DNA from 4 places in the Mammaliicoccus vitulinus genome. Region 2 is predicted to be linked to each of the others. Evidence: riboswitches for the same ligand, from Rfam matches in the RefSeq annotation. Region 2 holds a riboswitch; each other region holds the start of a gene.

Region 1 (7,852 bases), 630 kb from region 2:
TCCAAATTCCATTCCAGCATGTTGATAATCAATATCTGTGAATTTGTTGTATTGTTTCATGAAGTGAAGTTTAACCGTACCAGTTGGACCATTACGTTGTTTGGCGATAATAATTTCTATTTCACCATTCTCATCTTGTGCACCGGCATCCATTGCTTCTCCATCTTCGTCTTCTCCACCTCTTGAATAGTAATCTTCTCTATACAAGAAGGCAACGATATCCGCATCTTGCTCAATAGAACCCGATTCACGAATATCACTCATCATCGGTCTCTTATCTTGTCGCTGTTCAACACCACGGGATAACTGACTTAGTGCGATAACAGGGCATTCTAGTTCCCTAGCTATCGCTTTAAGCATACGTGAGATTTCAGATACTTCTTGTTGTCTGTTGTCTGAGCTACGTGAACCACTACCTTGAATGAGCTGTAAGTAGTCAATCACAATCATGTCCAATCCGTGTTCTTGTTTCAATCTACGACATTTTGCGCGTATATCCGTGATACGGATACCTGGCGTATCATCGATAAATATTTTTGTGCGAGATAGTTTACCGACAGCTACTGTAAACCTACTCCAGTCTTCTTCTGTCATCGACCCTGTACGCAATCTGTTCGAATCAACGTTACCTGTACTACAAATCATACGCGTTGCCAGCTGATCTGCACCCATTTCGAGTGAGAATATGCCGACAGAGTACAAATCTTGATGCGTAGCGACTTGTTGGGCAATATTTAATGCGAAGGCAGTCTTACCGACAGAAGGACGTGCCGCAATAATAATCAAATCATTGCGGTTAAAGCCTGCTGTCATTTGGTCTAAATCTCTATATCCTGTTGGTATTCCTGGCGTTTGACCACTGTTTTGATCAAGTTGCTCAGCGTTATCAAATACAATACTTAAGACATCTTTAATATCTTTGAATCCTTCTGTACCTCTTGAAGCAGAAATTTCTAATATTCTTTTCTCTGCGTCACCTAACAATGATTCTAAATCCAGTTCTGGATTATACCCATCTTCAGCAATACTATCTGCTACACGAATCAATTGACGTTTCACTGCATGCTTAAACACGATATCTGTGTAGAAATGAATATTTCTAGTTGTCGGAACATTGTTTGCTAATTCAGCTAAATATGCAGGACCACCCGATTCTTCTAACAAAGATTCAGCTGCTAACTCATCCATCAGTGTTACCGAATCAATTTCTTTATTCTGCTCATTTAACATCAACATCGCTCTAAATATATGTTGGTGATTTGCACGATAGAAAGCTTCAGGTATTAACGTTTCACCTGTTGAGTTAATCAGTTCAGGATCAATCAAGATTGCACCGATAACAGATTGTTCTGCCTCTATACTATGGGGCATTTGTTTCGCATTCATCATATTATCCATACCATCCATACTGATTACTCCTTTCCGTTTTTAATATTTTTTATTATAACGCATTAAAATAGGTCGGTAAATCAAATACCGACCATTTTAATGAATCACTTACGCTTCTACAACATGTACTTTTAATGTTCCAGAAACTTTATTATGAAGTTTAATAGAAACTTTTGTATAACCTAGGCTATGAATGCCGTTAGGTAAATCCATTTTACGTTTGTCCACTTTAATTTGATGTTGTTTTTCTAATGCTTGAGTAATTTGTTTCGTACTTACCGATCCGAACAATTTACCACCTTCACCTGTTTTAGCAGGAATTTCAACTTCTAATTCTTCTAGTTTTTGTGCAAGTGCTTTTGCATCATCTATTTCTTGTTGTTTTAACTCTTGTTGGCGTTTATTTTGTTGTTCTAATTGTTTCATGTTTCCAGGAGTCGCTTCTACAGCATAATTATTTTTTATTAAGTAATTTTGACCATAACCTACTGGTACGTCTTTTACTTCTCCTTTTTTGCCTTTACCTTTAACATCTTGTGTGAAAATAACTTTCATTATTCTTCCACTCCTTTTTCTTCTGATTCAACAACCTTAATTAATTCTTCGATTGCTTTCTCTACTGATGTATTTTTAATTTGTGTTGCGGCATTTGATAAATGACCGCCGCCACCTAATGCTTCCATTGTTAATTGTACATTCACTTCACCTAATGAGCGGGCGGAAATACCAATTGTATCTTCGGAACGTCTTGCAACTACGTAAGATGCTTCTACACCTTCTAAACCAAGCAACTCATCTGCTGCTTGTGCCACTGTAACAGGATGATACGTTTGATGATCCTCACCGTGTGCAATCGCGACGCCACTACGGAATAGTTTAACAGTCTTAATTAAATCCGAACGTTTAATATATGTGTCTATGTCATCTTTTAAGAAATGCTGACATAGAATGGTATCTGCACCGTGACTTCTTAAAAAGCTCGCTGCATCAAATGTTCGTGATCCAGTTCTTAAAGTAAAGTTACGCGTATCAACTATGATACCTGCTAACATAATTGTCGATTCGATTCTCGTTAAACGATGTTCTGTTGGTTGATACTCTAATAATTCTGTAACGAGCTCTGCAGTTGAACTTGCATAAGGCTCCATATAAACAAGTAGCGGGCTAGAAATAATACTTTCTCCTCGACGGTGATGGTCGATAACCACTTTTCTATTTGCCTTGTTCAGCAAATTCTCGTCTATTACAAGTTCAGGTTTATGCGTATCCACAACAACGAGCGTCGTACGTGGTGTCATTTCATGCCATGCTTCTTCTGATGTAATAAACCGTTCTTTAAGGTCAGGTTTCTCATCTATTTCAGTCATAACACGCTCTAAAGTGCTATCAATATCAGAGTCATTTAACACGATATAAGACTCTAAATTATTCATTTTAGCGATACGAGAAACACCGATTGCAGCACCGATTGCGTCCATATCTGGTGATTTATGACCCATAATAATAACTTTATCACCTTCAATTAAGATATCTCTTAATGCATGAGAAATTACACGAGCACGGACTCTTGTTCTTTTTTCCATTGGATCCGTTTTACCACCGTAAAATCTTACATTACCGTTACTATTTTTAATCGCTACTTGGTCTCCACCTCTACCGAGCGCTAAATCTAAACTGGATTGAGATAGCTCACCTAATTCAATTAAGTTCTCACTACCTTCACCGATACCGATACTCAGTGTTAATTGATGTCCGATTTCTCGCGTTCTATCTCTTAAGTCATCTAACAAATTGAACTTCAATGTTTCTATATCTTGTAAAATACTATTATTTAATAAAGCTACAAATTGATCCGAACTATAACGTTTAATATAGAGTTGATAACGTGATGACCAATCATCAATTACACTCGTGATAATACTGTTAATTTCGGAACGTTGAGAATCGTTCATATTCTGAGTAATTTCGTCATAGTTATCTAAGAAAATCGTCGCTATGATTGGTTTTTCATTTTCATATAATTCATACACATGTGCAGACTCTGTAATATCGAAAAGATAAATCGCTTTTTCATCTTCGGTATACGTAACTTTATATTTATATGAACCTTCTTCAATCTCTACTTCTGGCGTATTTTCTAATCTTTTTAAAATGTTTGGAAAGATTTCATTAATCGGTTCGTCTAAAACATCTCGCTCTAAGCGCTTATTAACAAAATTATTAATCCATTCGATATGATCTTTTTTATCTAATAGTATTACACCTATTGGCAAGTCACTAACAGCACTTGTCTTACTTTTAGTAATTCTTCCGGCTAAACTTCCAATATATAAGTCTAATTTCGCAAAGCTTTTTCTAATAAAAAATATGCTTATTGCAATTAGAATTATCGTAACAACCGTCGAAATAATCGCCCAAAATATCGAATTAAAAAAACTGAAAACGAGTAGCACTAAAGCTAATATCATCATAATGATATACGGAAATATTAGGGCTTTCTTAACTGATTGACGGTTCATAAACTCACCTCAATTTACTTTTTTATGCGTTGTTTTAAATTAAACCAAATATCCATTAATCCAAATAAGTATGCAAACGGCTTAAATATGAAGGCCATTACAAATATCAAAACACCTACAATAATAGGTAATTTTTTTACTTTTACGTATAAATGGAACAAGGATAATGCTTGAATAAATATAACCCATTCTAACACAAATTGTAAGTTAGTGACTATGCCATACATCACTACGTTTTCTTTTGAAACAAACAAACTTACAAGTACAGTTATCACAAATACAAACGCAACACTTCTATTAATTTGCCACATAAATAATGGTCTGAATACTGGTGTCGCTACTTTGAATTTTCTTAATATAGGGAAAGTCACGAGTAAATTAACGAGAACAAGTACAAATACCCATAATATTATATACCCAGGAATGCTTACTTGTAATATCTCCATTGAAACTCGTAATGCTTCTTCAATTTCTGTCGTTAAATTTCCACTCATTTGAAAATAAGACATTAATACATCTTGATACTGACTAAATAACTTGCTTGTTAAAGGTATGTTCCCTGTAATTTGTAAAATTAACACACTACCGATTGTTAATATACTCATAAATGATGTAACTAAGTATAAAATACGTTCTTTTGATGTACGTTCAAGTAACAATTGCCCAATGAATACACTCATAAATACCATAAGCGTCATCGCTGTTAATAAAAACATATTATTGAATAGTACGGTCGCACATAATGTCACGACAACAGTCACAAAAAACGACGGTTTAGATCGATACCAAAGTATTGTTCCAGGTATCGTAATGAACGGTAATATAATAATTACTAAATATGGTGCGAAATTCATAACTACCACACTTAGCACTAGTGCTAATGTTGCTATAATTGTCGCTTTTATATCGACTTTAAAAGACAAATTTTTCACTTCCCAATCTAATTTAAACATCTTTCTTTATTTTACAGATTTTTATCTCTTAAAACAATGTAGGTGACTTTTTAAATGATATTAGCGTGCTTTGAATTTATGTAATTTTAAGAAGTGATAGACGTTAGGTGCCCAATCTCCGAAGTTTAATAAGAATCCATCGTGACCAACATTGTCTTGCACGAAGAAATGTCTATGATATTTAAAGAATCTACCTAAAGCTCTCACTTGATCATCTGGATACAATAAATCATCCGCAAAGCCTAAAGTTAAGACTTTCGTTTCTAGTTGTTGTAATCTTTCTTCAACATCATTACGGCCTTTAAATATGTCATGGCTATCTAATACGTCTAACAAGGTTAAATAACAATCTTTATCGAAAGTTTCTTTAAATTTATTACCTTGATATTTTTGATAACTCACGACATCATCTGCTGAAAATCTCGCCTCATAATCTTTACTTGAACGATAAGTTAAGAAGCCGAGCTGTCTTGCTATACTCAAGCCATCTTGTCCATTCATATTTATAACTTGTCTAGCGATTTCATTAAATGCTCTGCTATATGATGATGTCTTCTCAGTCGCTGCTAATATAACGGCCTTTTTAACTTCAATTGATCCATCGTAAAGCATTTCTAGAGTTTGCATACCGCCTAAAGAACCGCCGATGAGTACATCTATTTTTTCATAGCCAAAATGTTTTAAAGCTAAAATATTCGCTTTCGAAATATCTCTCATCGTTAATTTTTCTGGGAAATTTGATGTATTCAATTTAGAACTCGAACCATAAGGGCTACCAATTACGTTGAATGTAATAAATTGATAATCATTAATTGAAAGGTAACCACCATCTATAATTTCTCTCCACCAGCCTGGATTTTCATCGTCGCCATACGTTAAATGATTACCTGTTAACGCGTGACAAATAACGACTAAAGGTTGACCTTTATATCCAACATATTCATATTGAAGTTTCAAGTTATCAATCACTTCGCCAGATTCTGTTTCAAAATATCCTAATTCGACTAAACCTGTTTCTCGAGAAATAATCATATTAGAACCCCCTCTGTTATTAAATAGAAAAACTTCTTACTCGTTAAAGAAGTAAGAAGTCCTCATCATCCTTATTATGCGAGTAAACTCGTTGGTAGTAGCACCGTATCCAATATGACCGGTTGCTGAAGTGTCATCGGGCCAAATCCCTTAACTTCTCTGAATAAGCTTTGCTATATAATTTATATTAAGAATACTAGAAAAGAGCATTTCTTTCAATAAGGTAACGAATGAAATTAAAAGACGAATCGGACCATCGCCATGATAAACATCCCTGCTATAACTGTGATTGTTAAACTTCTAGATATTAAAGCGATCATGATGGTTGGAACGGCAACAATCATACTTTCATAATTCAATGTAAATCCAGACGTACCTTCTTGGTTTAACATGCCTTCGACGATTAATGCAGTAAACAGACAAACAGGTACATACTGTAACCACTTAATCACATTTTTCGGTAATTCAACCTTCGCTAAAAGTACAAAAGGCGATACTCTAATCATCCACGTTAAAACAAAACAACCTGCCGTAATCAACAACAAATAAGTCGAAATACTCATTTATCGAACACCACCCCTACTACTGAAGCAATGATGGTCGCTATAATAATAGATAAGTAAGTCGGCATAAATAATGTAAGGAGCATCATGCTTACAATCGTTAGTACAATTAAATATATATATACGGTGATTTTACTTTTATGTATCGTTTCAAATTGGGCCACAAGTAAAAATATGAACATCGCTGTTAGTGCATAATCCAGCCCAAATGTTTCTGGCTTAGGAATTAAATTCCCTACTAAACCGCCTAATATAGATGTCAAAATCCATAATAAATAAGCCGAAATATTTAAACCGTGCATCCAAGTTGAATTTAATGATTTTTCTTTCGCATATTTCGTAATTGCAACACCAAATGATTCATCTGTAACGAGTGTTCCGATACCGATGTTAGACCAAAATGAATTGCTTTTAAATGCTGGAACGAGCGCTAAACTTTGTAGAAACATTCTAGAATTAACAAAGAATACGGTTAAAAAAATCGCTGATATAGGAGATTGAATGGCAACTAAAGCACAAATAATAAATTGAGCAGCACCCGCATATACAAAGATAGATAATAATGTGATTTCTAAAATAGATAAACCTGATGAAACACCAACAATACCAAATGCTAATGCGACACTAAAATAACCAAGCATAGTAGGTATACAATCTTTAACGCCTTGAAGAAACGAATCTTTATGAGTCACGCTATAACTGTTCAACGCCCTACCTCCAAACAAAATATCACTACAAGAGGAAGTCTAACGTTTGTCTAACCTCAGTCTGACTTACCTCTTTAATAATTTTAATATGTCTTAGTTTTATCATACCTAAAGTACATTAGCAATAATGCTTGATTAAATATTCGGAAAATAATAAACAAAACAAAAAAACTACGTACAAAGCTTTTTTAACTTTGTACGTAGTTCTTATATAATCTATTATAAATTATTCGCCTAAACTGAATTCAGCACTTGCTTCGAATTTAACATCTCTACCGATCATTACGCCACCTGTTTCTAATGCTTGGTTAAATGATACGCCGTATTTTTCACGATCAATTTTACCATTTACTACGAAACCTGTAACTGTTTCACCGTTTAATGGATTTTTACTTACGCCGTTGAAATCAACGTCGAAAGTTTCTTTGTGTGTTGTACCAGCCATTGTTAAATCTCCAGTAATTGAATCTTCACTGATTGATTTTGTTTCAAACGTAATGTTTGGATTTTCATCTGCACTAAAGAAATCTGCTGATTTTAAGTGTCCATCACGGTCTGCATTTTTAGTATTAATTGAATCTGCTTTAATTGTTACTTTTGCTTTTAATGATGATAAATCATTAATGTCTCCTGAAACTTCTACATCATAGTCTTCAAAAGTTCCTTTAACGCGAGATACCATTAAATGT
Region 2 (7,852 bases):
GGGATTTCGATGTTGTAGTACTGAGTAACAGAAAAGCAGAAGATACTGATAAATTAGTTTTAGGTAGCGTCAGTCATAAAGTTGCGAAACGAGCGAATATACCAGTATTAATTGTTAAATAATTTTCTGTAATCTTAATAAATCATTGCTTTTCTTTTATATTCATACATCGTTTCATAGAAAAATTCCTTCTACTCATGTAAAATATAAATAGAAGAACATTGGAGGAATGACTATGACTGATGAACAAAAGAAAACGTTTCCGTATATCGTTGCGACAATATCATTAGAAACAGAAGATGATATTAAAAAAACAGTTGAAGAGCTCATTTCAAATAAAGACTCAATAGACATTGTTGAATTTAGAGCGGACTCATTAAAAAACACTTCAATTGAAAACATTAATGAAATATTAGAAAAATTTAAAGCAGAATATCAATTAGCACCAATCTTATTCACTTACCGTTCTAAAGGACAAGGTGGGTATGGTGATTTTGATCATGAAACATACTACAAATTAATGCAAGATATTATTTGTAATAAAAAAGCAGATTATGTAGACATTCAATTAGATACTTATGAAGATAATTTAATGAATTGTATAACGAGAGCTCAAAATAATGAAGTTAAAATCATCATCTCTCATCACGATTTTAAATCGACACCTGATGAAGAAGAAATGTTTGTCACTTATGAAAAGATGGCAGAATTAGGGGCAGACATCGGAAAGCTTGCCGTAATGCCAGAAAATGAAAAGCATCTTCTATCAATGCTCAACGCTATGAACAGAGCGTACCATAAGTTAGATATTGATGTGATTGGTATTTCTATGGGTGAATTAGGTAAAATGACAAGAATTACAGCGGGCTTGTTTGGCTCTAAATTTACTTACGGATTTGTAGGTAAAGAAGCAGCGCCTGGGCAAATTCACGTTAAAGAAATTAAAGAACAATTAGCATTGTATCAGGAGTAGTCTATAAGCTTAAATTCTATAACGTTAGAATTTAAGCTTATTTTTATGCTATAATTGATAATAATTATCAATGGAAATTGGGAGTGTAAATAATGGAATTAAAAAAAGCAATTACAGAGAGACGCAGTGTTAAAAATTATGATTATGAAATGTATGTAGATGAAGAAAAAGTATTTTCTCTAGTCGATTTAGCAACATATGCTCCGAATCATGGAATGAGAGAACCGTGGAGATTAGTATATATAAGCAAAAAACAAATACCAGAATTTGCTGAAAAAGTAGCAGAATCTGCATTTGCAAATGATTCAGAAAAACAAGAAAAATATATAAACAAAGTCACTAAAGTTGGTGGTATGTTTGTTATCTTGTCTAAAAGAGATCCAAGACAAAAAGAAAATTTAGAAAACCAAATGGCTGTTGGAGCATTTGTTCAAAACTTAATGTTGTTAATGCATGATGAAGGAATGGGTTCATGCTGGAAAACACCAGAATTTATATTTAGACCAACATTCCGAAAAATTGTTGGCGTAAATGATGATGAAGAAGTGAATGGATTTTTATATATTACAGAGAAAGATTCAAGCGTGAAAGTAATGGAAAGAAAAAATAAATCATTGATTACAGAATGGTAGAATATTTGGTACATATACCAATAAATATACAGTAGGAATTCATTGTCGAAATTGAATTTCTACTGTTTTTCTTATATTTTTCTGTTTGTTCTTTTAAGTAGATGCTGTATGTTGCAAGACTGACGAAACAAGCAACATAGGAGGTCTGAAAGTTGCAAGACTGATCAAACAAGCAACATACAGACCCCGACCCCGAGGAAAGCGTGCGCAAAAAAAGACTGCCAACAAGTTCACTTTAAGTGACTTTGTCGACAGTCTGAGATTTCTTCACTAGGCTATAACCTAATGAAGAGATCTTTTATTTTAAGTTCTCAGCTAAAAATGCTTTTACATCTTCTGGAGTTTTGGCATTTGCTGAATGTAAGTGTGCAAGTTTTTCATTGTTTTTAAACACTAAAAGACTTGGAATACCCATTACATCATTTTCTGTAGCCGCTTCAGGTACTTGATCACGATTGATTTGATACCAGTTGTAATTATTATATTCATCAATGATAGGATCAATCCATTGATTCATTCTAGTACAGTCTGGGCACCAGTCTGCAAAGAATTTCACTACTACTGGTTCGTCGCTTTGTGTAATCTCTTCGAATTCTGCATATTGACTAATTGTTCTCATATTTATTTTGCTCCTTAGAAATTTTTCTTATAAACAAAGTATATCTCATTTTCATTATTTAAAAAAATATTTAACTCATTACTATATGTTAGCTATTAATATTGTTATAATGGATTTAAATAGACATATGGAGGTAAAGACATGATAAAATTTTATCAATATCCTAATTGTACAACTTGTAAAAAAGCAGCAAAGTTTTTAGAAATAAATGGTGCAAGTTTTGAACCGATTGATATTACACAGTTAACACCTACAGCTAAAGAATTGAAAGATATCATTGATGGAACAAATATTACTGTAAATCAATTATTTAATACTCGAGGCGCTAAGTATCGCGAGTTGGGTTTGAAAGATAAAATGGATGATTTGTCTGATAACGAAAAATTTGATTTATTAGCATCAGATGGCATGTTAATCAAAAGACCTTTAGCAGTTTTAGGAAATAAAGTAACTTTAGGATTTAAAGAAGAAGAATTTCGTCAAACTTGGCTATAAAAATAGTTGCTTGAATAATGGCTTTATGTCATGATAATAATTGAATTACATATAGGAGGGGATTACTTTGACAGTGCCTAGTGAGTTAAAATATTCTAAAGAACATGAATGGGTAAAAATTGATGGTGATGTAGTTACAATCGGTATTACTGATTTTGCTCAATCAGAATTAGGGGACATTGTGTTTGTTGAGTTGCCTGAAGAAGGTGACGAATTAACTAGTGGAGATTCATTTGGTAGTGTAGAATCTGTTAAGACAGTTTCTGAACTATATGCACCTCTATCTGGTAAAGTCGTTGAAGTAAACGAAGAACTAGAAGATAGCCCTGAGTTTGTTAATGAGTCATCATACGATAAAGCTTGGATGGTCAAAGTTGAACTATCTGATAAAGCTCAATTAGATGAATTATTAGATGCAGACGCTTATAGCGAAATGATAGGTGAATAACATAACTTTAAACTCCACGATGCAATAGTATCATGGAGTTTTTTTTAAATCTTAAATATGAAGTTCAAAAAAATATTAATTCATTTGTAGAAGGTGATGGCCATGGCGATGATTAAAAAAGTAATAATCGTAGAAGGTATTTCTGATAAAAAACGAGTGGAAGAAGTATTAAATGACCGTGTTCATATTATTTGTACCCATGGAACAATGGGTGTAGAAAAAATGGATGAACTTTTAGAAGAGAGTTATGGTTCACAAGTATATGTTTTAGTCGATCAAGATAAAGAAGGTAAACGTATTCGAAAATGGTTTAAGAAGTATATGAGCGAAAGTCATCATATTTATATTGATTCGACATTTTCTGAAGTAGCTCGTTGCCCAAGACATTATTTATCTAATGTGTTAAACTATCATGGATTTACAGTAAAACATGATTTCGTATCGAAAGGGAAGTATCGTTACCATGAAACACACAGAAATATTGAACGATATATACAAGCATTTTGATAAAGACTTACATTTATTATTTGGGTATACGCCTACTTGCGGCACGTGCAAAATATCTGAACGCATGTTGGATATCGCGAACGAAGTAACACAATTACCAATTAATAAATGTGATTTGAATTTTTATCCAGAGTTCTGTAAAGATTTTGAAATCTTATCAGTGCCAGTGCTTTTTATAATGAATCAAGATAAAGTAGTACATCGTATATACGCTTTTCAGTCAGTTCCTTATCTTGTTGAGAATATTCAAAAAGTTATTGACGATAAAAACTTATCATGATAGTATGAATTTAATTAAATACGTATTAACTCTTATCAAGAGAGGTGGAGGGATGTGCCCTATGAAGCCCGGCAACCGTCATATAAATGAAATGGTGCCAATTCACAAAAAGTGTAAACTTTTGGAGATGAGAGAAAGACATCTTTCAAACGCCTTTCTCTTGTCAATTAGAGTGAGGCGTTTTTAATTTAGAGATTAGGAGGCAGCAGATTTGATTGAGTTAAATAAAGTTGTTAAAACTTTCAAAACAAAAAAAGGTGACATAACAGCTGTTGACCATGTTGACTTAAATATAGATAAAGGAAGTATATATGGTGTAATTGGTTTTTCTGGAGCTGGAAAAAGTACATTAATCCGAATGTTTAATGGCCTTGAAACACCAACTGAGGGTGAAGTTATAGTAGATGGTGCTAATATTGGCAAACTGTCTAAACGAGATCTCAGACAAAAAAGACAAAAAGTAAGCATGATATTCCAACATTTTAATTTACTTTGGTCTAGAACAGTTAAAGATAACATCGCATTTCCATTAGAAATTGCAGGTGTATCAAAAAGTGAAATTAATGAAAAGACGAAAGCACTTATTAAAAGAGTAGGGCTTGAAGGTCGAGAGAATGCTTATCCATCACAATTATCAGGTGGACAAAAGCAAAGAGTTGGTATTGCTAGAGCTTTAGCTAACGATCCGCATGTATTATTGTGCGACGAAGCAACAAGTGCATTAGATCCTCAAACTACTGATGAAATATTAGATTTATTAGTAGACATAAATAAAGAAATGAATTTAACAATTATACTTATTACACATGAAATGCATGTCATTAGAAAAATATGTGACCACGTGGCAGTCATGGAAAATGGTAAATTTGTCGAAGAGGGAGAAGTTATAAGTGTATTTAATAACCCTCAAACATATGTTACACAACGCTTTGTGAAAGATGATTTAAAAGCAGATGATCTTCAAAGAACATTAGCAGATTTTAGAGCAGAACAACCGAACGGTGAAATTTGGAAATTGAATTTTGTCGGTGGGACAATTGCTAATCCTGTATTAGCTAAAATTATTAAGAAGTATAATGTAGATATTAACGTCATTGAAGGTGATGTTAAGTTAACACAAAACGGCACATTCGGACATATGATTGTGCATTTACCTCAAGGAGATTATTCTAAAGATCAAATTAAAAAAGAACTAAATGATCTAGGAGTGAAAGTAGAGGTGAATGTAAGTGAATAAGTCATTTGGAGATATTATTACTGAAATGATTACAATGCCAAATGTTAGATGGGATGATGTTTGGGAAGCATTATATGAAACGTTATATATGACAGTCATTTCAACAGTATTTACATTAGTATTTGGTTTAATACTAGGTACGTTATTATTTTTAACATCTAAAGGAACATCGAAAAGCTCACGCGTGTTTTATTCAATCGTGTCATTCGTTGTTAACTTATTTAGAGCCATACCATTCATTATTTTAATTCTATTATTATTACCTTTTACAGATATTTTATTAGGTACAATAAGTGGTCCTAAAGGTGCGTTACCAGCGTTAATCATTGGTGCTTCACCATTCTATGCTAGATTAGTAGAAATAGGCATGAAAGAAATTGATAAAGGTGTTATTGAAGCGGCAGTATCGATGGGTGCTACAACATGGACTGTCGTAAGAAAAGTATTAATTAAAGAATCACTACCTGCGTTAGTTTCAGGAATCACGGTTACAGCCATTGCGTTAGTAGGTTCAACAGCTATTGCTGGTGTAATTGGTGCAGGTGGATTAGGTAACTTAGCTTACTTAACAGGATTTACGCGAAACCAAAATGATGTCATTTTGATTTCAACTATCTTTATATTAATTATTGTTTTTGTTATCCAATTTATTGGAGATATTATTGTTAAAAGAATTGATAAACGTTAAAGGAGTGTTTTACATGAAAAAAGTATTTAGTTTATTATTTATTTCGATTTTAGCAGTTGTTCTAGTTGCTTGTGGTGGAGGTAGTGGTGACAAAAAAGAGAAGAATGAAACAATTAAAATTGGTGCATCACCAGCACCTCACGCTGAAATTTTAGAAGAAGCAAAGCCACTTCTTAAAAAAGAAGGTTATGATTTAGACATCAAGACAATTAACGATTATACAACACCTAACAAATTATTAGATAAAGGTGAACTTGATGCAAACTTCTTCCAACACACACCATATTTAGATAAAGAAGCTAAAGAAAAAGGTTATAAAATTGAATCAGCAGGAAATGTACACTTAGAACCAATGGCAGTTTACTCTAAAAAACATAAAAAATTAGAAGACTTACCAAAAAATGCTACTGTATATGTTTCAAACAACCCAGCTGAAGAAGGAAGATTTTTAGCATTCTTCAAAAAAGCAGACTTAATCAAAATTAAAGATGGCGTTGATCCAGTAGATGCGACATTTGACGACATTACTGAAAATAAGAAAAATATTAAATTTAATAATAAACAATCAGCAGAATTCTTACCAAAATCTTACCAAGCAGACGAAGGTGACGCGACAATCATCAACTCTAACTTCGCAATTGAACAAGGATTAAATCCAATTAAAGATTCAATCGCAGTAGAAGGTAAAGAATCACCATATGCTAACCTTATCGCTGTTCAAGAAGGACATAAAGACGATAAGAAAATTAAAGCATTAATGAAAGTATTACAATCAAAAGAAATTAAAGACTTCATCGACAAAAAATACGATGGTGCAGTCATCGCAGCTAAATAATAAAAAGCAAAAGAGCATCTAGCCAAAAGGTTAGATGCTCTTTTAATATATTTCTTAATTCTATTTTATACTTAAGCTAACAAGTCATTAGCAAAATAAATAACAACCATAAATACTGCTATTGCATATAAAATGATGCCAATTGATCTATAGTTTCTTACATTAAATGTTGCAATACTTGCTATTGTAGCTGCAGTTAGTAATGTATTAAATAGGCTATTTATATTGAAAACACCTACTAAATTTAATAAAAGTATAAATGCGCATATTGCACTAATGACAAATGCGAATTGTTCATAACGTTTCATGTGAACTTCCTTTCTAATATGTATATTTAATTATCATTATTATAGTATAAAAATTAATAAATAGCCTTCTTAAGCCATTCAAATAGAATATTTATAAATTGAGAATAGATTGAAATGATTATCATTTGGAAAAATTTTCAGAAAAATGCGAAATATGAAGAGTTTCTTCTATATAAATTGAGCGAAAATGTTTAATTGCCCGTGTAACTACGTTATAATATGAGAGGTAAAGATTCATAACAAACTTTGACGTTACATTAAAATTATTATAAACTAGAAAAGATAATATTGGGTTATCTTTTTTAAATGTGAATAAATTCTCTGGAGGGAAAAAATAATATGGCATCAAAATTAGAAATCAAAGATTTACACGTAGAAATCGAAGGCAAGGAAATTCTTAAAGGCGTAGATTTAACGATACAACAAGGTGAAATTCACGCAATCATGGGACCAAACGGTACTGGTAAATCAACTTTATCATCAGCAATCATGGGTCACCCTAAATACGACGTAACTAAAGGTGAAATCCTTTTAGATGGTGAAAATGTATTAGAAATGGAAGTTGATAAACGTGCTCAAGCTGGTTTATTCCTAGCTATGCAATATCCATCAGAAATTTCTGGTGTGACAAATGCTGATTTCTTACGTTCTGCTATAAATGCTAAACGTGAAGAAGGCGACGAAATTAACTTAATGCAATTCATTAAGAAATTAGATAAAGAAATGGATCTATTAGAAATGGATCAAGACATGGCTCAAAGATACCTTAACGAAGGTTTCTCTGGCGGTGAGAAAAAACGTAATGAAATTCTGCAATTAATGATGTTAGA
Region 3 (7,852 bases), 1.1 Mb from region 2:
ATAAATCTTCTCTTTTTAAGCCTGATTCTTCTAAGCCCTCTTTAATACCTTGCCCTACTTTTTCTTCGTTATTGTATATTTGAGCAGTATCTATATGTGTATAGCCGCTGATGATTGCATGTTTGACCGCTTCTCGACACTCATCATTATTTTCTACTCTAAACGTACCTAATCCTAGCGCTGGTATCGTATTGCCGTTGTATAACTCAACTAATTTCTGTGTCATTGTATTGCCTCCTGTTTTTTTCTTAGAAACTTAAATTAATATTGAAACAACCTTTGTCTCAAGATACGGTTCAATACCTTCAGAGCCACCTTCTCTACCAAAACCACTTTCTTTCATGCCACCAAACGGTATATGAGCTGCACTTGGACCTCCATCGTTCCAACCAATTACACCATAATCTAAGTTCTCATACAATTGTATACCAATACGATAGTTTTCTGTAAAGAAATACGCTGCAAGACCAAATGGTGTATCATTAGCTTTTTCAATGACCTCATCAATTTCTTTATAAGTTTGAATGGGTGCTACAGGTCCAAATGTTTCTTCTACCATAATTTTCATATCATCTGTTACGTCTGCCAGTACAGTAGGTGTAACATAATAACCACCGTCTTTATAACTTGTTCCCCCCGTTACAAGACGTGCACCTTTACTTGTTGCATCTTCTATATGTGATTGTATTTTTTCAAAGCCATCCGCATTAATAACGGGTCCAATATCTGTTGACTCATCTTGACCGTTACCTACTTTTAATTTGCTTACTTCTGTTTTTAAAGCTTTTTCAAACGCCTCTTTTACGGATTCGTGAACATAAATTCTGTTTGCACAGACACACGTTTGACCAGCATTTCTAAATTTAGAAGTTATAGTTCCTTTAACAGCTTTATCAATATCTGCATCTTCATGAACAATCAATGGTGCGTGACCACCGAGCTCTAACGTTATTTTTTTAAGTGTTGAACTAGATTGCTCCATTAATTGTTTACCAACCGGCGTTGATCCCGTGTACGTGATTTTTGATATTAATGGATGCTTAGTAAATATTTGACCTAATTCTTTTCCTGACCCATTCACATATTGAATAACATCTTTATCAAATCCCGCTTCATGTGCTAAATCAACTAGTTTCATAGTTGTAAGAGGTGTATCTTGTGCAGGTTTACATATAAATGTACAACCTGCTGCTAATGCTGGTGCCGCTTTTCTAGTCATCATTGCTGCCGGGAAATTCCATGGCGTTATACTTGCAACTACTCCAACTGGCGCTCTCGTTACAACTAATCTCTTATTTTCTACATGTTCAGGTATCGTTCTCCCGTAAGTGCGTTTCGCTTCTTCCGCAAACCATAAAATATAGTCAGTCGCATATTTAACTTCACCCATAGATTCTTTTAAAGGTTTACCACTTTCTCGAGTCATAATTAAAGCAATTTCTTTTTGATTTTCTAAAATTAACTCATGCCATTTATACAATAAAGCACTTCTGTCATGAGCCGGTTTTTTCTTATAAGTTTGAAAGGCTTTATGCGAACGTTCAATTTTTTCGTTAATCTCTTCTTCACTGTTATTTCTTAACGTTTCAATCACTTCACCAGTTGCAGGATTCTTAACATCAAATTTTTCGTTACCCATTTTATAACCACCTTTTTATAATATAAAAAATAGCGCTACATATTATGCAGCGCTTTGTTATTACGGATTAAACTTTTCAATTTCATCCATAATTCTTTCAAGATCTTCCACACTATACTGGAATCTGCCATGAAAAACAAATTTATTAAAGAAATGTTGTAATTGTTTTTCTCCTACTAACACTTTAATGTTAGGGTCTTGTGAGTAATTGCTAATAGTCGCTTCACTCACTTCATTAGGATGGAAGTAGATGATTGGTGTTGGTGTATATTTAAGCTCAAGTTGTCTTTGTAATTCTTCAGTTGTGTCATCAACTTCTTTAACTTCACTAGTATATGAATGAAATGCTGCAGTTTTATTATTTGATTGTTTTTCTAGTAATAACGTTTGTTCTTTATTCGGATTTAAATCCAATGTTTCAAAGACTTGTCCTAATACTGGAAAATCACTAAACTGCTGTTCGGTAATACCATGATAGATATGACCACTTACTAGATTTGAGTCAATTACGTAAATACCTGTTCTCGTTAATACTAAATGGTCAATTTGTCTCACTTTACCTAAAGGATCTTTCGGTAAAAAGATATTAGCCATTATATGCATATCTTCAGGTCTAATTCTACGCTCATTGACAAGCTGATCTCTCAGCTCTAATAAATGTCTATCAGTTATATATTCCCCTTCATTCTTAGAAAATAACTTTAATGAGTCAATTTCTCTTTCTTTTTGTGAAATTTCTTGTTGATGTGATTCTTTTTGTTTAGTTAGAACCTTTTTATTCTCTACTCTTTCATGATCTAACTTCTCTTTGTGTTCAGATTTTAGCGACTCGCTTTGTTGTTTATGAGCTTCTTGAATCTTAGTCAAAGATTTTTTCTTTTGTTTTAATGAAACAAAGAATAATATAATAAATAATATCGCAATGATAACTGCTGCGATTAATCCATAATGAATCGGTTCTAATTGACTCATAATTGTAGATCGCTCCTTTTCATAAGTATTACTTCTATTATAGTAAAAAAAACAAATAAATTCAGTATTTATCATTAAATATATCCATTATTGTAATGTTATTTTTAATACTTCGTACATCTGAATAGTTATTCCCCACTTTAATGGTAAATTAATTAAAACACTAATAAAAAAACTCTGTACAAATCGGTAAGATTTTTACAGAGTTTTTACAACTTATTTAAGTAAATCTTTTAATAAGTCTACTTTATCTAATGATTCCCATGGCAATTGAACATCCGTTCTTCCAAAATGTCCATATGCTGCAGTTTGTTTATAAATTGGTCGTCTTAAGTTTAACATTTGAATAATTCCAGCAGGTCTTAAATCAAACACTTCTCTTATTTTTTCTACTAAAGTTGTTTCATCAACTTTACCAGTACCAAATGTTTCTATTGAAATAGAAACTGGCTGTGCTACACCAATAGCATATGCTAATTGAACTTCACATTTATCTGCAAGTCCACTAGCAACGATATTTTTCGCTACATAACGAGCTGCATAAGCGCCTGATCTATCAACTTTTGTTGGATCTTTACCACTGAAACATCCACCGCCATGTCTTGCATAACCGCCGTATGTATCTACGATAATTTTTCTTCCAGTTAAGCCTGCATCACCTTGTGGTCCACCAATAACAAATCTACCAGTTGGATTAATAAAGAATTTAGTTTCATCGTCTAACAACTCTTTAGGAACGATTGGATAAATTACATGATCCTTAATATCTTGTTGAATTTTTTCAAGCTCTATTTTTTCATGATGTTGTGAAGAAATAACAATTGTATCAACTCTTACAGGTTTTTCATTCTCATCATATTCAACTGTCACTTGTGTCTTACCGTCTGGACGTAAGTAATCTAACGTACCATCTTTACGTACATCAGTTAATCTTTTAGCTAATTGATGTGCTAAATAACCAGGTAAAGGCATATAAGTTTCAGTTTCATTTGTTGCATACCCGAACATAAGACCTTGGTCTCCTGCTCCAATAGATTCTATTTCATGATCTGTTAAATCATCTCTATCTTCTAAAGCACAATCTACTCCTTGAGCTATATCTGGAGATTGTTCATCAATAGCCGTTAAAATTGCCATCGTTTGGAAGTCATAACCATATTTCGCTCTCGTATATCCTATATCTTTTACAGTTTGTCTTACTACTTTTGGAATATCAACATATGTTGATGTTGATATTTCACCAGCAATTAGTGCCATACCTGTTGTTACTGTTGTTTCGCAAGCGACTCTAGCTTTAGGGTCACCTTTTAATAATTCGTCCAAAATTGCGTCAGAAATTTGATCCGCAATCTTATCTGGATGCCCTTCTGTTACTGATTCAGATGTGAAGAGTCTTCTATTCTTAAACATAAAAAATCTCCTTTAAATAAAGTTGTACGGTCTCTTCCTCAGCGCAAATAAAAAGTGCCCACTCTCAATAAACATATAGAGAGAAGGCACACTCGTCCATTCGCTCTTATCGTTCAGACAATATTGGTCTGCAAACGGTTTGGCACCTTTCTTTCAAAATAGAAAGAGGTTGCTGGGTTTCATTGGGTCCATGTCCCTCCACCACTCAGGATAAGAGAATCCGTCAAAAATGATGATACTAGAGTTTTCAGATTATGTCAATGCAACGGAATATATTTCAAATGTCATAAATTTTTTAAATAAATTTTCTGATTAGTATAGACTATATATTTTAATGTGTTATACTAATTCCATGAAAATGCTTACAATTTAAATATTAGACATGGGGGTCGTCATTTATGGCAATACAGTCAATTACAGAATCAATCGAACTTTCTAATCTTCTTAACAAAGAAACTACGCACAAACAACTTTCTAGAACTGAATTATACAGACACATTCTAGAATCAGGCGAAGGTGTACTAACTGAATCTGGAGCTATCAGAATGGAAACAGGAAAGTATACCGGACGCTCACCTAAAGACAAATTCATTGTTGAAGAAGCAGATACTGAACAAGACATTGATTGGGGATCAGTCAATCAACCTATTTCAGAGAGTAGCTTTTTAAATTTATATGATCAAGTTATTGACTATTTAAACCAAAAATCACAACTTTATGTCTTTAATGGCTATGCAGGTGCAGATAAATCTTCACGTTTAGATTTACGTGTAATCAATGAATTACCTTGGCATAACCTATTTGCCCAAAACATGTTTATTCGCCCAGAAACGAAAGAAGAAGCACTTAATATTAATCCTAACTTCACTGTTATAAGTGCTCCTGGATTTAAAGCGAACCCAGAAAAGGATGGAACAAATTCTGAAACGTTCATTATTACTTCATTCAAACACCGCGTGATATTAATTGGTGGAACAGAATACGCTGGTGAAATGAAAAAAGGTATCTTCTCTGTCATGAATTATTTATTACCTAAAAAAGGTATTATGAGTATGCATTGCTCAGCAAACGTTGGCTATAATAAAGATGTTGCTTTGTTCTTCGGTTTATCAGGAACAGGAAAGACAACTTTATCTGCAGACCCAAACAGAAAACTTATCGGAGACGACGAACATGGTTGGAACGAAAACGGTGTATTCAACATTGAAGGTGGTTGCTACGCCAAAACTGTAAGCCTCAGCCGTGAAAAAGAACCTCAAATTTATGATGCTATCCGATATGGTACAGTATTAGAAAATGTAGGCGTTAAATCATGTGGAACAGTTGATTATGACGACACTTCATTAACAGAAAATACTAGAGCAGCTTATCCAATTGAGTTTATAGATAATATTGTAACACCATCAATAGCTGGTCATCCTAATACGATCATCTTCTTAACAGCAGATGCTTTCGGAGTCTTACCTCCTATTTCAAAATTGAATAAATCACAAGCGATGTATCACTTCTTAAGTGGGTTCACATCTAAATTAGCAGGTACAGAAAGAGGCGTAACAAGTCCACAACCTGTATTCTCAACTTGTTTCGGTTCACCATTCTTACCATTACATGCAACAGAATATGCTGAATTACTCGGTCAATTAATCGACAAACATGATGTAGATGTTTATTTAGTAAACACTGGTTGGACTGGCGGCGAATACGGCGTAGGTTCTAGAATGGACTTAAAACATACACGCTCAATGATTCGTCGCGCAATAAGCGGAGAAATTAAAAACTCTGAATTCATTAAAGATGATATATTCGGTCTCAATATACCAAAACATGTATCTGGCGTACCTTCAGAAGTATTATATCCACGTAATACATGGGTTTCAACAGATGCATACGATGAAAAAGCAAAACAATTAGCTAAAGACTTCAAAGAGAACTTCAGTAAGTTCGGAGCATCTTCAGAACACATTCAAGAAGAAGGCGGATTTACTTATAATCATTAAATAAACAGATGAGAACATCAAATAAAGAAGCATATCACACTACTGATTTTATTCAGTAAATAGCGTGATATGCTTCTTTTTGATTAAAAAATGTTTTTATTTTTCGCATTCATACATCCAATTTTTAATTTTAATCAATGTTTGTTGCTCTATTTTCGGCCTAAAAACATGCCCTTCACCTTTTTCATAAATCGTTCTATATTTAACTTGTTCTTTTTTTAAATGTTCTTCTAAATGATATGCCATATTGATATTAACTTGTTTATCTTGATCTCCATGGACAATTAATATAGGCGGACTATCACTATGAATATGTTTCAATGCATTTCTCTGTTCATATTCTTCAGATTGTTTTTTTGGATGCCCAATCATTCTTTTTAACATATTTCTTAAATCAATTCTTTCTTCATACATCATTAACAAGTCTGTTACCCCACCCCAAATTATATAACTCGTTGCATTTACTGATTGGTAAGTGAGTAAACCTTGTATACCACCTCTAGAAAATCCTACAATGTGAACCGGTATTTCTGGATATAATGCTTTTAATATATTTATACCTACAACAACATCATTTAAATCGTCTCCACAAAAACGATCTCTACCTTCACTTCCGTTGCTTCCCCGATAATATGGCGCAAATACTAAAGTGTTATTATTTTTAAATTGAGACATTCTCGCTGGTCTCACCTTACCCACTTGTCCTTTACCCCCACGTAAATACACGACGATTCGCTCAACATCTTTGTGTGGTGTCATGAGTAGTCCCCTTAATTTAAGCTGATCTACTTCATATATTACTTCTTCTGTAAGGTGATCATTAAAGAAGACAGGCATTCTTTTTTTACTTAAGAAATCCAAGTTTATTCACCCTTTCAACGCACTGTAATATTGCCTTATCTTTCAATAAAAAGCTCTTTTTTTGTTCCATAACATCATCAATGTTTTTAACGATGATTGGGCCATATGTTTCATAGTACTCATCTTTTTCTTCAATAGAATCAATTTCAATAAAATATACATCTTTATCAAAAGGTATTTCATCATGAACGATATATGATGCTATAAATGTAATCTCTTTAGCAATGGCACCTGTTTCTTCGTATAACTCTCGCTCTATCGCTTCTTTATTCGTCTCATTATGCTCTACTTTCCCGCCAGGAAACTCTATTCCTCGAATTTTATGATGTGTCAAAACATAATTTTCTTTGTAAATAGGTATACCGAGAACATGTTTAGCTTTTTGCACGTCGTCTCGTTCTTTATATTCTAAATCTACATTTAATCCATATGGATCTTTATAGCGCATGATACACGACCTCTTTCTTAGATTGTGATAAACTGTATATATATTTTATTAGAAAGGTAGAAAACATTGAAAAAGTTAACCTTAACGACCTTTGTATTAACAATTACTCTTATTCTAGCAAGTTGTAGTCCACAAGGTCAAAATTATTATAAAAATAGTAGTGATGCCATTGAAGCATTTCAAAAAAATATTAAAGATGTGGATACACACTCTATAAAATCTAAAAATGAAACGACAGTAAATTTTCAAGATAAAAAGACTCAGTTAAAACAAAATTCATATGGACGAACGAACCATCATGATAAACTCGCATTTAATGTTGAGCAATCAAGTAATACGAAACAATTTAATACACAGAATAAAAGTGTATTTATTAATTCAAATGAAATCCAATCATCACCAAAGACGAAATATTTAAATTATCGTGCTCAAAACGCAGAAATTGATTATTATCAAAAAATAGGCCAAGATTGGTTTGATTTAACTACATTTAATCAAAGTTTGTTAAAACCTATCGAAGACGAT
Region 4 (7,852 bases), 1.3 Mb from region 2:
GATAACTTAAAAATTTGTGGAATCCTTTGTTCAATCGTTCTTTAAGTAAAAGCATGCTCGTTGAGCCATTTTGTCTAAAGTTTAAATCAATCGCAAATATTTGTTCATCTTTATCGATTAATAGGTCAAAACCTGAAACGCCTTTATACCCGTGCTCTACACCTTTTTTCATAATTTCGCACCCTGCATCTATTACACTTTTCGGTACTTCTTTTGAATTGATGTTGCCATTATAAAAGCCATATTTATCCGTGAGTTGTTTTACAGCGCCTATATATTGAATACCTGTTTTTTCACTATATGCATATTGCACACAATAATTTTCGATTTCTTCTATAAATTGCTCAATGATAATTTGCTTTGTGTCAGTAGCTTCTTTAATGCGTGCTATTGCTTTTTGTAAGTCTTCTTCATTATAACATATCATCACGCCGTAACCGCCGGCAGTGGGCAACTCATCACCTGGTTTAAGAACGACTGGTAGTTTCCAACTTTTCATTTTTTCTTCAAAGTCTTTACTATTTACTATTTCTCGCTTAGGTAAATATTTACCATCTGTCCATTGGTCTAATTTAGATTTATTATTTAAGTCTATAAACCGTGATTTATGGACTGCATATAAGTCATCTTCACACAAATGTTCTCCATGAATATATTGGAAAAATATTTTCTTATTATCACGGGTTAATTGTTGAATTAAATTCTCATAACTCTCTCTGTCTTTATAAGTATAAATATTATCTGGAATTTCCACATTTACTAATTTTAATAAACTTTTAACATTATTGGTTAAACATGCTTCATGAACGATCATAGGCATATTACTTATGATTAATTCTCTAGCAGTTAAAAAATCGGATTGTGCTTCTTCAGTTGTTAACCATGGATTATCTTCATATGAAGGTCTCGAATTATAAACGACATAATCTCCATACAAATCTTTAAGTGTTAATGTTAGTGGCTTCCCATACTCATTTTTCATAATAAGTTCTCCCTTAACGTTTGATGATGCTCGATAATTTCATTTCTAAGGGACGCGTTTTCTATAAGCTCTAAACCCATTGAGGCTAATATTTTCGCACCGCTTATTAATGCTTTATCGCCTTGCTTACTGGCAGCTGCCTGACAAAATTCTTTCGTGTGGCCGACTAGATTAGATGGTCCTATTTTAATGTGTGGATGTATAGTCGGTACGATATGACTTACATTCCCTGTATCTGTCGAACCGAAACCAAAATCATCATCAATTACTGCTTCACCAATTTTTTCAGCGTGTTTTCTAAACAATTCATCTAGAGGTTTATTAATAATGAATTCATTCACACCATTTTGTATTGGTCGTAATTCATATGTACCACCCGTTTGTATAGCTGCCCCTTCAGCTATTTTACGTACTTTATCTGTCAGCATATCTAATTGTTTACGAGAAGTCGCACGTGTATAGAAGCGTGCATGCGTGAAATCAGGAATAATATTCGCCGCTTCTCCCCCATTTAAAATAACGCCATGTACTTTATCTGTTTTTTTAATTTGTTGTCTTAACATACTTACCCCATTAAAAAATGACAACATAGCATCGAGTGCATTTACAGCTTCAAAAGCGTTCTCAGAAGCATGCGCACTTTTTCCATAGAACTTCACATCAAATACGTCAACAGCCAGTGAAGGCACTGTTACATAAGTCTCATGCCCTGGATGTACCATTAGCGCGACATCGATGTTATCTATAACGCCTGCTTTAACATAACTCGCTTTGGCACTACCGTTAATACCGCCTTCTTCAGCTGGACAACCTAGTACAACGACTTTACCACCTACTTGATCCACAACTTTAGACAAACTTATACCGGCTAAAACACTAGACGTTCCGATAATGTTATGGCCACACGCATGACCTAGTCCAGGTAGTGCATCGTATTCAGCTAAATAAGCAATCGTTGGTCCTTCTTTGTTTGAATCATATGTCGCAATGAAACCTGTTGGATGATTCGCAATGTTTTTCTCTATTTTAAAATGATGACTTTTCAATTGATCACTTAATAATCGAGATGCAAAAACTTCTTCATTCCCTAGTTCAGGACGTTCATGAATTTGATGACTCATTGATAAATACAGGTGCTTATTCTGTTCTATATAATTTATAATATTTTGTGATAAATTGCTCATTAACGATTCACCTTTCCAATATAAAGGCGCACTACTTTGTAAGGAGTGCGCCAATCGATCATTTATCTTCCAGTTAACAACTGTAGGAATTGGCACCTTTCCATCATAGGAGGTTGCTGGACTTCATCGGGCCCTTCCCTCAGTCACTCTTGATAATACGTATGAAATTTGATTTTAATTCTAACCTTACCACTCGGATATGTCAATGATTTGTCGCAATATCATTTGACTTTAAATACCATTTCTCTGCTTTTTTCTCAAACTCTTTAATCATACTATCTTTACCTTTATAGTATTCGTCACTATCACCAGGATAATCGACAACTAAATCATGTTTTAAACGACTATATCTTTCTCTCTCTCCGTTAAAAGTTCTTAAATAATCTCTAAAAGATAATAATCTTAATATATGTGGACTATCTTCATCATATATATGTAAGTGGTGAGAAACCTCTCCATAATTATCGTATTTTTTAAAGTACCTATTTCCGATGACACCACGTTCACCTTTAGATTCATATCCTAAAGCTGATAATTCTTGAGTAAACGCATCAATAGCTTTACTATCTTTTACCACTATTAATATATCTATAATCGGCTTCGCAGATAATCCAGGAATTGCCGTTGACCCAATATGTTCTATGTTTATACTATGTTCTTTCAATAACGACTGTAAATGTTTTTTCTCTTCAAGAAAAAGATGTTGCCATATACTGTCGTAAGGGACTACTTGTAACCTTTCCATCTCTTCACCTAATTTCAGAATAATTTATTATATTATCTTATAAAGTAACACATAAAGAAAGTAAAAGAAATCTGAATTGATTGTTTTTTCAAAACTTAGTTGATATAATCAATCCGAAATCAAAGGAGGAATCTTCATGACAAAAATGAATGTTGAAAGTTTTAATTTAGATCATACGATAGTAGACGCACCATTTGTAAGACTTGCTGGAATCAAAGAAGGACAAAATGGTGATGTTATTCATAAATATGATATTCGTTTCAAACAACCAAACAAAGAACATATGGAAATGCCTGCATTACACTCATTAGAACATTTAATGGCAGAAAACATTAGAAACCATACTGACAAAGTAGTAGACGTAAGTCCAATGGGTTGTCAAACAGGTTTCTATGCTTCATTTATAAACCATGACGATTATGACGATGTACTTTCTATTTTAGAAAAAACATTGAAAGATGTTGAAAAAGCAACTGAAGTGCCAGCTTGTAATGAAGTACAATGCGGTTGGGCTGCAAGTCACTCATTAGAAGGCGCTCAACAATTAGCAACTGAATTTTTAGCTAAAAAAGAGAGCTGGAAAAATATTTTTAAAGAAGATTAATAAAATAAAAGATCTCCTCATTAGGTTAAGCCTAGTGAGGAGATCTTTTATTTTACATTTTTCTTACTAATTTAATGAGTACATATTGTAAAGGTAGTCTTCCCCACAATGCCCATTTTGGTAATACTTTGCCGTTTAATGGAATATTTTTTTGTGCCATATAAACGTTTGCTGGAAATACTGCTACTAAGAACCATTCGATTAGTTTTTTAGTTAGCTCACTTGGCTTTTTCAATATTAGAAGTAAACCAAATATGATTTCCATTACGCCAGTTATCCAAATAATCGCTTTTTTAAATGGTAAATAACTTGGTACAATAGCTTCAAAACCTTCTGATCTTACAAAATGCATAACACCAGCAAAAGTAAATCCTATTCCAAAAATTCGTCTAACCCATTTCATTACTTAATCCCCATTTCCTTTAAATAACTTTTCCCGAATTTAGGTAATGTTACTTTAAAGTTATCGGCAATTGTTGCACCAATTGAGCTAAATGTATTATCTCCAGATAATTCACGATACTCATTTATACTTGGACTAAATATTAATAACGGTACATATTCACGTGTATGATCTGTTCCAGGCGCCGTTGGATCATTGCCGTGGTCAGCAGTAATGATGACTAAATCATCTTCTTGCAAGACAGATTGTAGCTCTTCTAGTCGATTGTCAAACTCTTTAATAGCTTGAGCATAGCCTTCTTTATCTCTTCTATGACCATATAAAGCATCGAAATCAACTAAGTTTAAGAAACTGATTCCTGTAAAATCACTTTTCACAACATCGATAAGTTTATCCATGCCATCCATGTTATCTTTTGTTCTAATAGATTTTGTAACGCCTTCGCCATCATAGATGTCATTAATTTTACCGATTGCGATAACATCATAGTCAGCATCTTTCAAAGTATTCATAACTGTTTCGCCAAATGGTTTCAATGCATAGTCATGTCTATTTGAAGTTCTTGTGAAATTACCTGGTTCTCCTACATATGGACGTGCAATAATTCTACCTATTAAATATTTTGGATCTTTTGTTAATTCTCTTACTTTCTCACAAATATCATATAATTCTTCTAAAGGAATAACATCTTCATGAGCAGCAATTTGTAAGACTGGGTCTGCTGAAGTATAAACAATTAAATCGCCTGTTTCCATTTGATGTTTACCATATTCATCGATAATCTCTGTACCAGAAGCTGGTTTATTAGCGACAACTTTTCTACCAGTCATTGATTCAATTTCTTTAACTAACTCTTCTGGAAAACCTTCTGGATAAACTTTAAATGGTTTATCGATATTTAAGCCCATGATTTCCCAATGTCCTGTCATTGTATCTTTGCCTACTGAAGCTTCACTTAATTTAGTGTAAAAAGCTTCTGGCTGATCCACTTTATTAACAACTGGTAAATCAGCTATATTGCCTAGTCCTAATTTTTCAAGGTTAGGCAAAGTTTCATTAAAACCTTCAAGTGTATGTTTTAATGTATGTGAACCTTCGTCACCGAATGCTTTAGCATCTGGTGCTTCCCCTATTCCTACTGAATCCATTACTATTAAATGAATACGTTTAAAACGGTTTGTCATTTGACACACTCCTAATCTGTAATCACTTTATGGATTAAAGTTGGTTGAACTTGTTCATCAGAAATTGTGATGTTCTCTAATATTTTAGACTCTACATCTTCAACATCTTTATTATTAGCATAAATAGTAACTAACGATTCACCTTTTTCAACTTTATCTCCAACTTTTTTATTTAATACTAAACCGACTGCCAAGTCAATTATATCATCCTTTGTTGCTCTACCTGCACCTAAGAGCATTGAAGCTACTCCGATTTCATCAGCTACGATATGAGATACATAACCTGATTCTTGTGCTTTAACTTCGAATGTATACTGAGCTTGTGGTAATTTAGATAAGTCTTCTACGACTGATCCGTCTCCACCTTGGTTTTCAAGGAATACTTTGAATTTTTCTAAAGCTTTACCATTTTGAATCACTTCTAAAAGTTTTTCTCTCGCTTCATCTAAAGTTTCTGCTTTTTTAGCTAGTACAACCATTTGAGATCCTAAAGTTAATACAAGTTCCGTTAAATCCTCTGGTCCTTCACCTTTTAATGTTTCAATCGCTTCTTTTACTTCTAATCCATTACCGATTGCTCTTCCTAAAGGCTGGCTCATATCCGAAATGATGGCCATCGTATTTCTACCTACATTATTCCCGATTTTAACCATTGCATGCGCAAGTAATTCAGAATCTTCAATTGTCTTCATAAATGCACCAGCACCTGTTTTAACATCTAATACAATTGCGTCTGCTCCGGCTGCAATCTTTTTACTCATGATTGATGAAGCGATAAGCGGAATAGAGTTCACAGTTCCTGTTACATCTCTTAAGCTATAAAGTTTTTTATCAGCCGGCGTTAAATTGCCTGATTGACCAATAACTGCAACTTTATCTTTATTAACTAAATTGATAAAATCTTGTTCAGTGATTTCTACATGGAAACCTTTAACAGCTTCTAATTTATCAATCGTACCACCTGTATGACCTAAACCTCGACCACTCATCTTAGCAACTGGTACATCAAGCGCTGCTACTAATGGTGCTAACACAAGCGTAGTTGTATCTCCTACTCCACCTGTAGAATGTTTATCAACTTTTATACCTTCAATTTCTGACAAGTCGATTTGATCGCCTGACTCAACCATAGCCATTGTTAAATGAGCACGCTCATCATCAGTCATATCTTGAAAGTATATTGCCATTGCTAAACTTGATGCTTGATAATCTGGTATTTCTCCCGATGTATAACCTTTAACAAAATACTCAATTTCTTCTTTCGTTAATGCTTTCCCGTCACGTTTCTTTGCAATTACATCTACCATTCTCATAGTTATTACCCTCCAGTTTATAAATGAATACGCTTACCTTCATCACAAAATATTAAAGGTACTAAAATAGTACCTTTAATTTTAGTAATCTGAATCAGATGATTCACCTTTTAAAATTTTCACGCCTGCTGAAGCGCCAATACGAGTTGCACCATTATCAATCATAGTTTTAACATCTTCGTATGATCGGATACCGCCAGAAGCTTTGACGCCTAAATCTGGACCTACTGTTTCTCTCATCAATTTGATATCTTCTGCAGTTGCACCACCAGTTGAGAAACCAGTTGAAGTTTTAACGAAATCTGCACCAGCTGCTAAAGCTAATTCACAAGCTCTTACTTTTTCAGCGTCTGTTAATAAAGAAGTTTCAATAATGACTTTAGTCGTTACGCCATTAGCTGCAGAAATGACACTTTCAATATCTTTTTTAACATCTTCATCTCTACCATCTTTCAATGCTCCAATGTTAATGACCATATCTACTTCTGAAGCACCTTTTTTAATCGCATCTTCTGTTTCGAATGCTTTAACTTCACTTGTAGTTGCGCCAAGTGGAAATCCGATTACAGTACATACAAGTACATCTGAACCTTCTAGAACTTTTTTAGCATGTGCAACATGTGTAGGATTAACACATACTGATTTGAAACCATATTCTTTCGCTTCTTCTAATAAAGCATTAATTTGTTCCAAAGTTGTATCTGGTTTTAAAGCTGTGTGATCGATATATTTAGCTAATGACATATTGAATCCTCCTAATATTTTTATATTAACTTCATTATAAATGAGCTTTGAACATTTGTAAAATGATACAAGAAAATTTGTTCATCAATCGATTAATGCCTGTGCTGTGTACTGGTCGGTGATTAAAATATTGCTCAATTGACCTTCAAGTGCACCTCTAATTGCTTCTACTTTATGCTCGCCTCCAGCAACTAACACACTATTTTCAATTTCTTTTAATGCATCCAATTCAATTCCAATTGTGCGTTGATTAATTGCTTGATCTGCTTCTTCTCCATGTTCATTATAAAATCTTGAGCATATATCTCCTACTGCCGATTTCTTAAGTCTTTCTTTTTCTTCTTCATTCAAAAATCCAAGTTTAAATAATAGGGACGAATCTCTCACTGTTCCAACTGTGAAAATAGCTATATCTACTTGTCTACCTTGTTCTAAAATAGATTTAATATGCCGATCTTTTTCAACCATTTCTTTCACTTCTTTAACATCGAAAATTACAGGCAAAGGTAAATCTCGTGGTGTGGCATTATATGCTTGTGCAAATCTTTCAAGTATTTGGTGACTTCGTGTATCTACATGAGAAAAACTAATACCACCTTTCAACTGTATAATACCAATATCTTTCAAATGACTTTGTTCCAAATATTGAGAAACTTGGTACATCGTTTTACCCCAACTGATTCCAATCTTGTC

The links. Region 2 has a riboswitch for S-adenosylmethionine ahead of PYW35_RS10185 (methionine ABC transporter ATP-binding protein). Riboswitches for the same ligand answer to the same signal wherever they lie in the genome.
Region 1: linked by a shared signal. The riboswitch ahead of metX (homoserine O-acetyltransferase MetX) and the one ahead of PYW35_RS10185 (methionine ABC transporter ATP-binding protein) in region 2 are both predicted to bind S-adenosylmethionine.
Region 3: linked by a shared signal. The riboswitch ahead of metK (methionine adenosyltransferase) and the one ahead of PYW35_RS10185 (methionine ABC transporter ATP-binding protein) in region 2 are both predicted to bind S-adenosylmethionine.
Region 4: linked by a shared signal. The riboswitch ahead of PYW35_RS03340 (M20 family metallopeptidase) and the one ahead of PYW35_RS10185 (methionine ABC transporter ATP-binding protein) in region 2 are both predicted to bind S-adenosylmethionine.

What each region holds. Positions count from the first base shown of each region.
Region 1 covers NZ_CP118974.1:21,801-29,652, reverse strand. Annotated here, with positions in the region: gene dnaB (replicative DNA helicase) at 1-1,398, opposite strand, end outside; gene rplI (50S ribosomal protein L9) at 1,498-1,944, opposite strand; gene PYW35_RS00120 (DHH family phosphoesterase) at 1,944-3,908, opposite strand; gene PYW35_RS00115 (DUF2232 domain-containing protein) at 3,923-4,840, opposite strand; gene metX (homoserine O-acetyltransferase MetX) at 4,922-5,893, opposite strand; SAM riboswitch class I at 5,962-6,063, opposite strand; gene PYW35_RS00105 (AzlD domain-containing protein) at 6,130-6,456, opposite strand; gene PYW35_RS00100 (AzlC family ABC transporter permease) at 6,453-7,097, opposite strand; gene PYW35_RS00095 (YceI family protein) at 7,390-7,852, opposite strand, start outside.
Region 2 covers NZ_CP118974.1:2,032,556-2,040,407, reverse strand. Annotated here, with positions in the region: gene PYW35_RS10225 (universal stress protein) at 1-122, shown strand, start outside; gene aroD (type I 3-dehydroquinate dehydratase) at 236-973, shown strand; gene PYW35_RS10215 (nitroreductase family protein) at 1,066-1,605, shown strand; gene PYW35_RS10210 (thioredoxin family protein) at 1,904-2,224, opposite strand; gene PYW35_RS10205 (arsenate reductase family protein) at 2,366-2,719, shown strand; gene gcvH (glycine cleavage system protein GcvH) at 2,787-3,167, shown strand; gene PYW35_RS10195 (toprim domain-containing protein) at 3,270-3,674, shown strand; gene PYW35_RS10190 (thioredoxin family protein) at 3,631-3,954, shown strand; SAM riboswitch class I at 3,984-4,088, shown strand; gene PYW35_RS10185 (methionine ABC transporter ATP-binding protein) at 4,166-5,191, shown strand; gene PYW35_RS10180 (methionine ABC transporter permease) at 5,184-5,879, shown strand; gene PYW35_RS10175 (MetQ/NlpA family ABC transporter substrate-binding protein) at 5,893-6,714, shown strand; gene PYW35_RS10170 (hypothetical protein) at 6,786-7,022, opposite strand; gene sufC (Fe-S cluster assembly ATPase SufC) at 7,362-7,852, shown strand, end outside.
Region 3 covers NZ_CP118974.1:960,139-967,990, reverse strand. Annotated here, with positions in the region: gene PYW35_RS04920 (aldo/keto reductase) at 1-226, opposite strand, end outside; gene PYW35_RS04915 (NAD-dependent succinate-semialdehyde dehydrogenase) at 257-1,639, opposite strand; gene PYW35_RS04910 (nuclease-related domain-containing protein) at 1,700-2,611, opposite strand; gene metK (methionine adenosyltransferase) at 2,828-4,021, opposite strand; SAM riboswitch class I at 4,125-4,238, opposite strand; gene pckA (phosphoenolpyruvate carboxykinase (ATP)) at 4,420-6,018, shown strand; gene PYW35_RS04895 (alpha/beta hydrolase family protein) at 6,115-6,879, opposite strand; gene ytkD (RNA deprotection pyrophosphohydrolase) at 6,863-7,327, opposite strand; gene PYW35_RS04885 (hypothetical protein) at 7,394-7,852, shown strand, end outside.
Region 4 covers NZ_CP118974.1:681,846-689,697, reverse strand. Annotated here, with positions in the region: gene ldmS (L-aspartate--L-methionine ligase LdmS) at 1-982, opposite strand, end outside; gene PYW35_RS03340 (M20 family metallopeptidase) at 979-2,166, opposite strand; SAM riboswitch class I at 2,226-2,325, opposite strand; gene PYW35_RS03335 (GrpB family protein) at 2,369-2,911, opposite strand; gene PYW35_RS03330 (S-ribosylhomocysteine lyase) at 3,048-3,515, shown strand; gene PYW35_RS03325 (DoxX family protein) at 3,568-3,918, opposite strand; gene deoB (phosphopentomutase) at 3,918-5,102, opposite strand; gene PYW35_RS03315 (pyrimidine-nucleoside phosphorylase) at 5,114-6,415, opposite strand; gene deoC (deoxyribose-phosphate aldolase) at 6,497-7,159, opposite strand; gene PYW35_RS03305 (DNA-binding transcriptional repressor DeoR) at 7,244-7,852, opposite strand, start outside.